Regions from separate parts of the Clostridium sp. B9 genome, predicted to be linked through region 1. Evidence: predicted binding sites of a transcription regulator. Region 1 holds the regulator's gene; each other region holds the start of a gene.

What was found. The regulator LexA, encoded in region 1, represses DNA repair genes until DNA is damaged. The targets are predictions, from matches to a motif close to CNAACANNTGTTNG.
Region 2: a site for LexA is predicted at 2,602-2,615, ahead of recA (recombinase RecA). Genes of this name have one in related genera too.
Region 3: a site for LexA is predicted at 2,586-2,599, ahead of dinB (DNA polymerase IV). Genes of this name have one in related genera too.

Annotation. Positions count from the first base shown of each region.
Region 1 is NZ_JBNWKA010000003.1:1,938,175-1,942,427, forward strand. It holds gene ACQZHJ_RS08775 (tyrosine recombinase XerC) at 162-1,106, shown strand; gene ACQZHJ_RS08780 (hypothetical protein) at 1,190-1,582, opposite strand; gene lexA (transcriptional repressor LexA) at 1,750-2,358, shown strand; gene ACQZHJ_RS08790 (hypothetical protein) at 2,434-2,622, opposite strand; gene ACQZHJ_RS08795 (hypothetical protein) at 2,772-3,677, opposite strand; gene ACQZHJ_RS08800 (aminotransferase class I/II-fold pyridoxal phosphate-dependent enzyme) at 3,922-4,253, opposite strand, start outside.
Region 2 is NZ_JBNWKA010000003.1:2,748,118-2,752,370, reverse strand. It holds gene ACQZHJ_RS12060 (DNA translocase FtsK) at 1-522, shown strand, start outside; gene rimO (30S ribosomal protein S12 methylthiotransferase RimO) at 591-1,925, shown strand; gene pgsA (CDP-diacylglycerol--glycerol-3-phosphate 3-phosphatidyltransferase) at 1,909-2,499, shown strand; gene recA (recombinase RecA) at 2,636-3,682, shown strand; gene rny (ribonuclease Y) at 4,043-4,253, shown strand, end outside.
Region 3 is NZ_JBNWKA010000003.1:2,612,060-2,616,312, reverse strand. It holds gene ACQZHJ_RS11440 (Cof-type HAD-IIB family hydrolase) at 1-313, shown strand, start outside; gene ACQZHJ_RS11435 (PH domain-containing protein) at 373-987, shown strand; gene ACQZHJ_RS11430 (DUF3785 family protein) at 1,216-1,620, shown strand; gene ACQZHJ_RS11425 (peptidylprolyl isomerase) at 1,835-2,467, shown strand; gene dinB (DNA polymerase IV) at 2,612-3,694, shown strand; gene ACQZHJ_RS11415 (calcium/sodium antiporter) at 3,812-4,253, shown strand, end outside.

The sequences.
Region 1 (4,253 bases):
GATGGTTTAAAGAACTCGGAATGGACAAGCTCTTAGAAGTAGAAAATAGTATTGATTCTGATAAAAAAATAAATTTCAAAACAAATCAAAACGACGAATTACACTCTGAACAAAAATTAAAATTTGATTTTTTAGAGAAATCGAAGCATCCAAAACGCGTTATTGAGTTCTTAAATTACCTAGAAAATGTAAAAGGTAAATCTATAAATACAATTAAAGGATATTCCGTTGATTTAGGATTGTTTTTTAAATTTCTAAAAGTATATAAAGGTTTAGAGAAAAATGGAAATATAGAAAAAATTGAAGACGTTGAGATTGATACTATATCTGATACTTTTATAAAAGAAATTACACTTTCAGATATTTATGCTTTTTTAGCTTTCTTAGAAAAAGTTAGAAACAATAGCGCTTATGCCAGAGCTAGAAAAGTTGCAACATTAAAATCTTTCTTTAAATTCCTAAACTCAAAACTTAAACTTATTGACGATAATCCGACTGTAGAATTGGAGTCTCCAAAAATAAACAAAAGACACCCTGTTTATTTGACATTGGAACAAAGCATAACCGTTTTAAATTCTATGGATCAAAGCAATAAAAACTATCTTAGAGATTATTGTATATTAACCTTATTCTTAAACTGTGGAATGAGATTATCAGAACTTTGTAATATAGAAATAGAAAAAATTAAAGGTGATACACTTACTATTATAGGAAAAGGTAATAAAGAAAGAACTGTTTATTTAAACGAAGCCTCTCTATCTGCTATAAATAATTATTTAAGAAATAGAAATGATTCAAAAGCTACAGAAGAAGCTAAAAAATATTTATTCTTATCAAGCAAATATAGACCAATAAATAAAAGAAGCGTTGAAATTTTAGTGAAAAAACATATAGAAAATGCAGGTTTTAAAGATCAAAAATATACTCCTCACAAGTTAAGACATACAGCTGCTACTCTCATGTATAAATACGGCAATGTAGATATAAGAAGTCTTCAAAATATATTAGGCCACGAAAATATATCTACTACTCAGATATATACTCACGTAGATGATGAAACTCTTAGAAAAGCAGTAAATACCAACCCTCTAGCCAATTTAAAATAACAAAACCTATTCAAAAAATGCTAAAAATACGAGTATAGAACATATGTTCTATACTCGTATTTTTAGCATTTTAAGAGTTTCAACTACTCTTTTATCTTAAGTTTTCTAACTCCAGGGAATAACTCCTCTGTCATCTCTTCCATTGTTAAATCGTCATTTAAATCAATATCTTCAAGGTATTCTATATGATCAAAAGCGTCTTCATAATCATCTTGCTTAGCTAGATATTCTTCCCAAGTTTCTGTAGTTAATTCTTCTTCTACATCATCATCTTCTTGTTCTTTATTTTCTTCTTCAGTAAGTTTCTTTAGAGCTTCCTCTATCTTCTTATTCTCTTCTACCTCTTTAGCTATATCAGCTATTTTGATAGCTTTTGTATCAATCCCTTGCATTTCTAAACAATCACCGCAGTTATCACAAATCTTACCATTGTAAACATCACAGTAATCATCATTGTTTAATACTTTTTTATCCATAAAGTCACCTCTTAAGTTCAAAATCATTCCTTCATTATAACAAATAAGAAGATTTTTATCAAATCAAAGAGAAATTTTAAAAATTTTCAATAATATGAGAACATAAGTTTGCTATGTTTTTGTTCATATGTTATAATATTACCAAAGAATTGTGAGGTGCAATTACTATGATTAAAGAAGGTTCAGATAAACAAAGTCAAATATATAATTTTCTACTTGAATTCACAAAATCAAAAGGATATCCACCTTCAGTTAGAGAAATTTGTCAAGCGGTTAGTTTAAAATCCACTTCAACTGTTCATGGTCACTTAAAAAGACTTGAAAAGAAGGGGTTAATATATAGAGATCCAACTAAGCCTAGAGCTTTAGAAATCGTAGAATTATCTACTGAAGAAAAGGAATTAATCGATATTCCTATAATTGGAAAAGTCACAGCTGGAATGCCTATATTAGCTACTGAGAATATAGAAGATATGTTCCAAATACCACTTAATTACGTAAAACATAACAATGAGTTATTCATATTAAGAGTAACTGGTGATAGTATGATTGAAGCTGGTATTTTAGATGGCGATTTAGCTATAATAGAACAAAAAAATGTAGCTTCTAACGGTGATATAATAGTTGCTTTAATAGAAAATGAAGCTACTATTAAAAGATTCTTTAAAGAAGATGGATATGTAAGATTACAACCAGAAAACAAAAATTATGAGCCTATAATAGTTCCGGATTGTTCTATTTTAGGAAAGTTAGTAGGTATTTATAGAGCTTATTAAAAGTTAATTATTCAATCAAAGAAAAGTTGTAGAAATTAAACTGATTTCTACAACTTTTCTTCTTTGTTTAAAACTCTATTCGAAAGATTTTTTCTTGAACTTTTCTTTATTTCCAATTGTAACAAACCCCGCTGAAACAACTAATGGAAATATTACGCTATGGTCTCCAAAAGGATTTGAAATAAGTGAATATAATATAATAACTGTACAAATCAACAACACTGTCATTATTATGCGCTCTAAAACTTTTTCACTCTTAACCATTTTACCCCTCCTAAATTCCTCGTTTACCATCTCTTTTTAAGTTAATTATACTATATTTCTTAAGTTAATTATACTATATTTCATAACATTTTTCTTAATTAGACTCTATTCAAATAAATAACTATTTTAGAATGAAATCTCTTACTAAGTTAAGCTTTCATTCGGCTCTCAAGAACCTCTTTCTCATGTTTTAATGTCTTTATATCAAGCTCAAGACTTCTCTTCTCTAATTCCAATCTATCCTCAAATGCTTTCCTAAGCTTCTCAGACTCTTTTTCTATCATCTTAGAGTATTTATCCTCTAAAAGCTCTAATTCCTTCTTGTGATCCTTTCTCATAGCTTCTATAAGCTTTTTGTATGATTCCACCTCTTCTTTATAAGAATTTTCTTTTTCTATATAGAAATTCATCTTATCCTCAAGAGAGTTTTTCTCTAATTCTTTGGTTTTTAAAATTGTTTCACACTCTCTTCTGCTTTCTTTTTCCTCTTCTAAAGCCTCTTTTAACTTTAAATTATCTTCTTTTAAATGTTCTAAAGATTTCAAAGAAGCAATTTCTTCCTTGTTTTTCTCTAATAGGTCATAGTTTCTTGAAACTAGTTGAGATAAAGTGCTCTTATCCTTCTCTAAGGTTACTACAGATTCTCTTAACTCTTCTGTTTCTTTTTTATAAGCTTTAGTCTCCTCTTTTAGTTTCTTTTCTTTTTCTATGAACTCCTCTTCTCTTCTTTGTAATCTCTCTATAGTAGTGTCTTTAATAGACATCTTCTTTACAAAGGCCTCTTCTGCTCTTTTGCCTGCATCCTCACTCATTTGTAATGACGTTAAAAATAGCTGGTTTATCTTATTTAAATAGTCTTGGAATGATTCTATCTCTAATTTTCTCTCTATTAAGGTGGATTTAGAGTTCTCCATTTCATAAAGTGATATCAAAGCATCTAAGCATTGTCCTTGATTTCCAAACTCGTCTGATGCTATCTTTTTAAATTTATCGAAAGTTTCTTCAGTAACTCTGAAGCTTTTTACCTTTAATTCTTTATTCTTGCTCTCTTCCATTTTTAAAACCTCTTTCTATTTGTAATACTTTATGTATTTTAAAATTGTAATACGTAATATTTACAATTAAATTATATAACACAAAAGGATTTTTATCCATAATAAAAAGACACCTTAGACTAAAAAAGCTAAAGTGTCTTAAATAAAGTATTTTTTTTAATTAGTATCACTTTCTATATGCTATATAAAATTAAGTTAACCATTAGAACATAGTAACACTTACTTAAAATAAGATAGTAGTTTATTACTTAACTACGTTGTTTAAAGCTATTAAAACTCCAATTTTAGCATGGTCAAATGTTAAACCACCCTGTAAGTAAGCTATGTATGGCTCTCTTATAGGTGCATCTGCTGAAAGTTCTATTGATGAACCTTGAATAAATGCTCCAGCTGCCATGATTACTTCATCAGAATATCCTGGCATAGCCCATGGTTCACACTCAACAAATGAATCTATTGGTGATGCATATTGAACACCCTTACAGAATTTTATAAGTTTTTCTTTATCATTGAATTTTATAGCTTGAATTATGTCACTTCTCTTATCATTGTATTTAGGTAACACTTCAAATCCAG
Region 2 (4,253 bases), 810 kb from region 1:
GTAGATGTAATCACAGGAGTAATTAAAGCTAATATACCTTCAAGAATATCATTTGCAGTTTCAAGCCAAATTGACTCAAGAACAATATTAGACTCAGCTGGAGCAGAAAAGCTTCTAGGAAGAGGAGACATGTTATTCTACCCTGTTGGTGAATCTAAACCTCAAAGGGTTCAAGGTGCATTTATATCAGAAGAAGAAGTAGAGCATGTTGTATCATTTATAAAAGAGTCTCAAAATGATGCTAAGTACGAAGAAGATATATTAGAACATATAAATTCAGCATCAGTTTCATCAGAGGGTAGTGAAGGTGATAGAGATGAGCTTTTAGATGAAGCTATAGGTATAGTTGTTGAAAGTGGGCAAGCTTCTGCATCATATTTACAGAGAAGATTAAGAATAGGATTTAATAGAGCGGCAAGAATAATAGAAGAATTAGAAGAATGTGGAGTTATTTCTAGAAGAGAGGGAAGTAAGCCAAGACAAATTCTAATAAGTAAAGATGAATTAGAAAATATGAAATAAAAACTTGTTTAATTTTAAAAAGAGATTTAAAATAAGAAATATATATTTAAACGTAGGAGGAAGTAGATTTGGCAAAATATAAAGTAGGAATGGTGAGTTTAGGTTGTGATAAGAATAGAGTAGACTCAGAGATCATGCTTGGTATGGTTCAAAATGAGTATGAACTTACAAACAATCCAAAGGAAGCTGACATAATAATAGTAAACACTTGTGGATTTATTGAAAAAGCTAAACAAGAATCAATAAATACAATATTAGATATGGCAAAATACAAAACAAGTCACAACTGTAAGCTACTTATAGCTACAGGATGCTTAACTCAGAGATATGGCGATGAATTACTAGAGTTAATGCCTGAGATAGATATAATGCTAGGTGTTAATGATTACGCTAAAATAAATGAAGCTATAATGAATTTCATAAACGGTAAGAAGAAAGTAACCGTAACTAACTATAGTGATACTTCAATAAATGAAGGCTTAAGGTTGATAACAACAGATAAGAAGACTGCGTATTTAAGAATTGCAGAAGGTTGTGATAATTTCTGCACTTACTGTATAATTCCGAAAATTAGAGGGAAATTCAGAAGTAGAGCTTTAGAAGGAATAGTTAAAGAGGCTAAGAGATTAGCGGAGAGTGGAGTTAAGGAGTTAATATTAATAGCTCAAGATACAACTAACTATGGTATAGATATATACGGAGAAAAAAGACTTCACATAGTTTTAAGAGAGTTAGCTAAGATAGAAGGCATCAAGTGGATAAGAATACTTTATTGTTATCCAGAAGCTATATATGATGAATTAGTTCAAGAGATAGCTTCAAATGACAAGGTATGCAACTATCTTGATTTACCAATACAACATATAAGCAATAATGTTTTAAAAAGAATGGGTAGAAAAACAACTAAAGAAGAAATAATAGGTAAGATTAATAACTTAAGAGAAAATATACCTAATATAGTTTTAAGAACTTCTTTAATAGTTGGTTTCCCAGGAGAGTCAGAAGAAGATTTCAATGAATTAAAAGACTTCATAAAGACAATAAAATTAGATAAGGTTGGAGTTTTCACTTATTCAAGAGAAGAAGGAACACCTGCGGCTATAATGGAAGATCAAATAGATGAAGAAGTTAAAAAAGCAAGAGAAGAAGAAATAATGTTACTTCAAAAGGATGTTTCAGAAGAAGTTAATAAGAGCAAAGTTGGAAGAGAGTACGAAGTTCTTATAGAAAGATTCAATGGAGAATATTATGTAGGAAGAAGTTATGAAATGGCTCCTGATATAGATGGTAATGTTTTTGTAAAGGGTAATGGAGCTAAAAAAGATGAATTCTGCAAAGTTAAGATTGAAAAAGCTTTAGAATATGATTTAGTGGGAGTTGTATGCAATGAATTTGGCAAATAAATTAACTTTAATTAGAATAATTTTAGTGCCTGTATTTCTAATATTTATTGCTTTTCAAAATTTACCATATGGTAGTATAATTGCTACACTGATATTTATAATAGCATCTATTACTGATCAGTTAGATGGATATATTGCAAGATCAAGAAATGAAGTAACTAATTTTGGTAAATTTATGGATCCATTAGCAGATAAATTATTAGTGACGTCAGCTTTAATATCTTTAGTTGAATTACAATTAATACCTTCATGGGCAGCAGTTGTAATAATAGCTAGAGAGTTTGCTGTATCAGGATTAAGAACTATAGCAGCATCAGAAGGAAAAGTAATTGCTGCTAGTTGGTGGGGAAAAATTAAAACTGTAATTCAAATAATAACTATAATCTTATTATTATTACAAGTTAATATAATTAATTCACCTGGAATAAAAGAATTAGTAGTAGAAAGCAGTTTCTTAACTAATTTCTTCACATATGTTCCTGACATATTTTTGTATTTAGCTGTAATTATAACGATATTATCAGGAATAGATTACTTTGTAAAAAACAAAAATGTAATAAATACTTACAAATAAATGTTTAAAAAGTAAAATAATAGTCAAATATTAAAACATGAAGTTTGATTTTGAGCTTCATGTTAATATTGACTTTTTTTTTCTATATATTATAATAATAGTAGAACTTATGTTCGGTTATTTAAGGAGGTTACTTATGGCAAATATAGATAAAGATAAATTAAAAGCTATTGAGATGGCTATGGGTCAAATAGAGAAGCAATTTGGTAAAGGATCAGTAATGAAGCTTGGAGAGCAAAGCGCTCCTCAAATGGATGCTGTTTCAACTGGATGTTTAGATTTAGATATAGCTTTAGGAATTGGTGGGGTACCAAGAGGAAGAATAGTTGAAATATATGGACCAGAGAGTTCAGGTAAAACAACAGTAGCTTTACATATAGTTGCTGAGGCTCAAAAATTAGGGGGAAGCGCTGCATATATAGATGCTGAGCATGCTTTAGACCCAGTATATGCAAGAAGATTAGGTGTTAATATAGATGACTTAGTAGTTTCACAACCAGATACAGGAGAACAAGCTTTAGAAATAACAGAAGCTTTAGTTAGATCAGGTGCTATAGATGTATTAGTTGTTGACTCAGTTGCTGCTTTAGTTCCAAGAGCTGAGATTGAAGGAGAAATGGGAGATTCACATGTAGGTCTTCAAGCTAGATTAATGTCTCAAGCTTTAAGAAAGTTAACTGGTACAATAAATAAGTCTAACTGTGTTGTAGTATTCATCAACCAGTTAAGAGAAAAAGTAGGTATAATGTTCGGAAATCCAGAAACAACACCAGGTGGTAGAGCTCTTAAGTTCTATGCTTCAGTGAGAATGGATATAAGAAGAATAGATTCAATTAAACAAGGTGATGGAATAACTGGTAACAGAACAAGAGTTAAAATTGTTAAGAATAAAGTTGCTCCTCCATTTAAGCAAGCTGAATTTGATATCATGTATAATGAAGGAATATCAAAAGAAGGTAATATAGTTGACGTTGGAGTAAAAGAGAACATCGTTCAAAAGAGTGGAGCTTGGTTCTCATACGGAGATATAAGATTAGGCCAAGGTAGAGAAAATGCTAAGCAATACCTAAAAGAAAATCCAGCAGTTGCATTAGATATAGAAAACCAAATAAGAGAAAAGCATAGTCTTCCTCTAGCTAAAGCTGTAGAAGTAGCGGCTGTTACTGAAGAGAGTGCAGAGTAAAAACAAACAAAAAGGCAAGGATATCCTTGTCTTTTTTTTTGTTTCCTAATATTTAAGATTTTATTGGAATAATTGAGTGGTTTTTAATAAAAATGAATATGTTAACATTAAATAAAACTTTATATTTATTTATCATAAACAAATATGCTTAAAAGCCCACAATAACTATGTAAAATCAAGAATATTTCAGCTTTTTAAGCATATAATATACGCAGGGGCTTATCTTGACATAAGAATAAAATTACTATACAATAATAACAAATACTGGTTTATCATATTCAAGAAATTACAGTGCGAATAGTATGACACCTTTCTACGCGACTGTTGTTATATATAGAGAATAAGCGAGGAGGTGTTTATATGGTAGTAGAAATACTTGTGATTATAATAATATTAGGGGTTTTAGGATTTATCCAATATACTCTTATACAAAAAGCTTCAAAAAATAAGGTTGAAGGCTTAGAAAGAGAAGCAAGTGCTACTCTAGAGGAGGCAAAAAGAACAGCTGAATCTACTAAGAAAGAGGCCATATTAGAAGCAAAGGAAGAGGTACACAAACTAAGAGCAGATC
Region 3 (4,253 bases), 670 kb from region 1:
AGAAGAATTTGAAGCTTTAGAAGGTGTTGATTTAGTTTATGCTTCTTGGGGTGGATGTATAGAAATTATGAAAAAAGGGACTTCTAAAGCAAGTGCTGTAAAGGCCTTAGCTGATAAATTAGGTATAAAAAAAGAGGAAGTAATTTGTATTGGAGATAGTGGAAATGATATCTCTATGTTAGAAGAAGCTGGATTAGCAGTTGTAATGGGAAATGCACCAGATTTTATAAAGGAATATGGTGATTATATAACGGACACAAATGAAAATAATGGAGTAGCTAAAGCTATAGAGAAGTTTATTTTAAAAAAGTAATGTAAATTTATTTAATATGGTATAATTAGATAAAATTGTATATAAGAAAGGGTGTTAATATGTTTAAGAAAATAGCATCAGATGCTTTAGGATTAAGTGATATAGGAAAGGTAATAAGTCCAAAGGATTATGACAAGGTAGATGCAGATGATTATATAATGCATGAAGATGGAGAAGAAATTTACTTTTTAATAAAATCAAAGTCAGATGAGTATTGCTTTACAAATAGAGCACTTATACACGTGGATGGAGCTAATGCTGTTAGCAAAAAAAGAAATTTATATAGATATGAATATTACTCAAATAATATAAATAATGTATCTTTAGAAACTGCTGGAACTGTAGATTTAGATGTTGAAATAAAATTTTCAATAGGAGATAAATATTTTTCAATAGATGTAGATAAAAATCAGTTAGAGCAACTAAAGGATCTATATAAAGCATTAATAAAAATATCTCAAATAAAAGCTGAGAATGCCATAAAATTAGAACATAGCGTACAAACTCTTCAAATGGCTACACAGGTTATGGGAAGCAATAGAGTTGAGAGCAATAACATAGGTTTAGGATTTAAAGAAGTTAATGAATATGCTTTTGATTGGTTAACAAAGGCTAGAGAAGCTTTTATAGTTAAGGATTTTGGAGAGGTATTCCAAAAGTATATAAACAATTAGTAACAATTAATATGTCTAAAGGAGTTAGAAATAAAATTAAAGTTTTATTTCCAGTTTCTTTGGGCATTTTTTAGTATGAAAAATAATTGGTTTGACATATTGTGATTTAAGTTATTAAATAGGATTAGAGGAAATATTAAATATATCTTAAGTTGAATTTAGTATTAAAATATAAAGCTTTGGATATATTTAAAAATACACTAATAACCTACTAGAAAGGGTGGAAATATGTTTAAGTTTACTTTTGATGAAAAAGAATATGATTTATCTCAAGATAAATTACTTTATTTTTTTAATGAGGATGTAGAAGGCTTTGATATGGATAAGCTTTATGAAATATTAAATAATAGTGATAAGGTTCAGTTTGGAAAAGCATACTATGATGGGCCTTGTGAAGAATGTAAGTTTGAATTGGGTGAAAAGAAGAAAAGTTTTCCTTTCTTAGAATTTAATATGTTTATATACACAAAAAAAGGGGAATTTGTCATAAGCAACATAGAGAAGGAGTATGAAGGACTTACATATAATAAACTTTTAAAAGCAAAAAAAGTTGATAAAAGCTATTTAGTTAACATAAATGTTTGTAAGAATTGTGGAAACTTTGGTGTTGAAGTAGAAGAGTTTGATATATAAATATCATAAAAGGTTAGTAAATTAGTTTAAAATAAATCTAGTTTACTAATCTTTTTTTATTTGAATTATTTATTGTTTTGAATAATATTATTTACTTGTTTTGGAAAAATTAATTATATAGAAACAATTTGAATTGAGAATTGACATAAAATAAATTGGTTTAGATGTTATAATTTATTACATATTACTTAAAAAGAGAGGGGAATAAACAAAGATGAGTTTATTAAAAAAGATTAGTAAGATAGCCATAGGAATTACAATGACATCTTTATTATTAGTTGGATGTGGAGGAAAAACTGAAGGTAAAGAAGGAAGTGTACCAGAAGGTGAAAATCCAATTGCAACTATAGAGGTTAAGGATTTTGGAACTATTGAAGCAGAATTATATCCAAATGTAGCACCTAATACAGTTAATAACTTTATAAGTTTATCTAATAGTGGATTTTATGATGGTCTAACTTTCCACAGAATTGTTAAAGGATTTGTTCTTCAGGGAGGAGATCCGGAAGGAACTGGAGTAGGTGGTCCTGGATATTCAATAAAAGGTGAATTTTCAGCTAATGGAGTTGAAAATAATATAGCTCATGAGGAGGGCGTACTTTCAATGGCTAGGTCACAAGCAAAAGATAGTGCTGGAAGCCAATTTTTTATAGTAACTAAAGCAGCACCACATTTAGATGGTCAATATGCTGGATTTGGTAAGGTAACTAAGGGACTAGATGTTGTTCATAAAATTGAAGAGACATCTGTTGGACCAAACGATAAACCTGTTAAGGACATAGTTATTGAATCAATAAAAGTTGATACAAAGGGAATAGAGTATGATGAGCCAACAAAGGTTAAATAGTATTTAAGTAATTAAAGAGGTATTAGAGTTTCTGATACCTTTTATTTTAATTTAAATTATCGCGTTAACTAAGTATTCCTTTATGGATTTATATAATGTTTTAGTATAAAATTGTATATGAACATATGTTTGCATGGAGGGATTATGATAGATAATAGAAAGATAATTCATATAGATATGGATGCTTTTTATGCATCAATAGAACAAAGGGATAATCCTAAATATAAAGGAAAACCACTTATAGTAGGAGGAGATCCAAATAGAAGAGGGGTTGTTGCTACTTGCTCTTATGAGGCTAGAAAGTATGGAATACATTCTGCTATGCCTTCTTTAACAGCATATAATTTATGTCCTAAAGCTATTTTTGTTAGGCCTAGAATGGATGTATATAAAAATGTTTCTAGAAAAGTAATGGACATATTACATGACTATTCAGATCTTGTGGAGCCATTATCTTTAGATGAGGCATTTATAGATGTTACTAATACTAAAATGTGTAATGGGTCTGCCACTCTAATAGCACTTGAAATAAAGGATAGGATATGGAATGAATTGGGATTGACAGCATCAGCAGGGGTATCTTTTAATAAATTTTTAGCCAAAATGGCATCAGACTATAAAAAACCTAATGGAATAACAATTATAACTAGAGATAAGTCAGAGGAGTTTATAAAAAAAATTTCAATAGGCAAGTTCTTTGGTGTAGGTAGAGTAACAAAGAATAAGCTAAATAATATTGGCGTTTTTACTGGGGAAGATTTGTTGAAATTATCAGAAGAGGAGCTTATTAATATTTTTAGTGATAGGGGAAAAAGTTTATATGAGTTTGCACGAGGAATAGATAATAGAGCTGTAAACCCATATAGAATCAGGAAATCTATTGGGAAAGAGAGAACACTTAGAGAAGATATTGAAGAATATGATGATATGCTAGAAATATTAGAGGGATTAGCAGAGATGGTTTTTAATACAATGTCATTATTAAATAAAAAAGGAAGAACAGTTACCTTAAAAGTAAAATTTAGTAATTTTAAACATATAACAAGAAGCAATACTTTGGAATCCTCTATAAAAAATAAAGATGAAATTATGGAAGCTATAAAGGAACTGCTTGGTTTGGTTGATTTTACTGGTAAAAAGGTTAGACTTTTAGGAATAACAATATCATCTTTAGAAGATGATTTAATAGTTGAGGAAAAAAGTCAACAGTTAAGCTTTGATGTTTAATTTATTAACTAGATGAAAACAAAAAATTATAATATAGAAATTTAAAAAATAAATAGTATAATTATATTTATAATTTGTGATTTAAATTTTATAAACTAATAGAATGGAGAGAAAATAATGAATTATATACTTTTGATAGTAGGATTTATATTGCTTATAAAAGGCGCAGACCTTTTTGTAGACGGGGCCTCTGGAATAGCTAAAAAGCTAGGTGTACCAGCTGTTATCATTGGTTTAACGATCGTGTCTTTAGGAACAAGTGCTCCTGAGTTAGCTGTAAGTATATCTGCATCTTTAACAGGTAGCAATGATATTACTATGGGAAATGTCTTAGGGTCAAACTTATTTAATCTTTTAGCGGCATTAGGTGCTACAGCTGTGGTAGCTCCCTTAGTAATAAAAAAAGCTACTATAAGAAATGATTTTATAGTAAACATAATTGCAACATTTGTTTTATATGTTTTCGCCTTTACTGGCATAATGGGAAGTAAGGAAGTACTAACAAGAACTGATGGTGCTATATTAGTATTAATGTGTGTGGCTTATGTAGGATATCTTA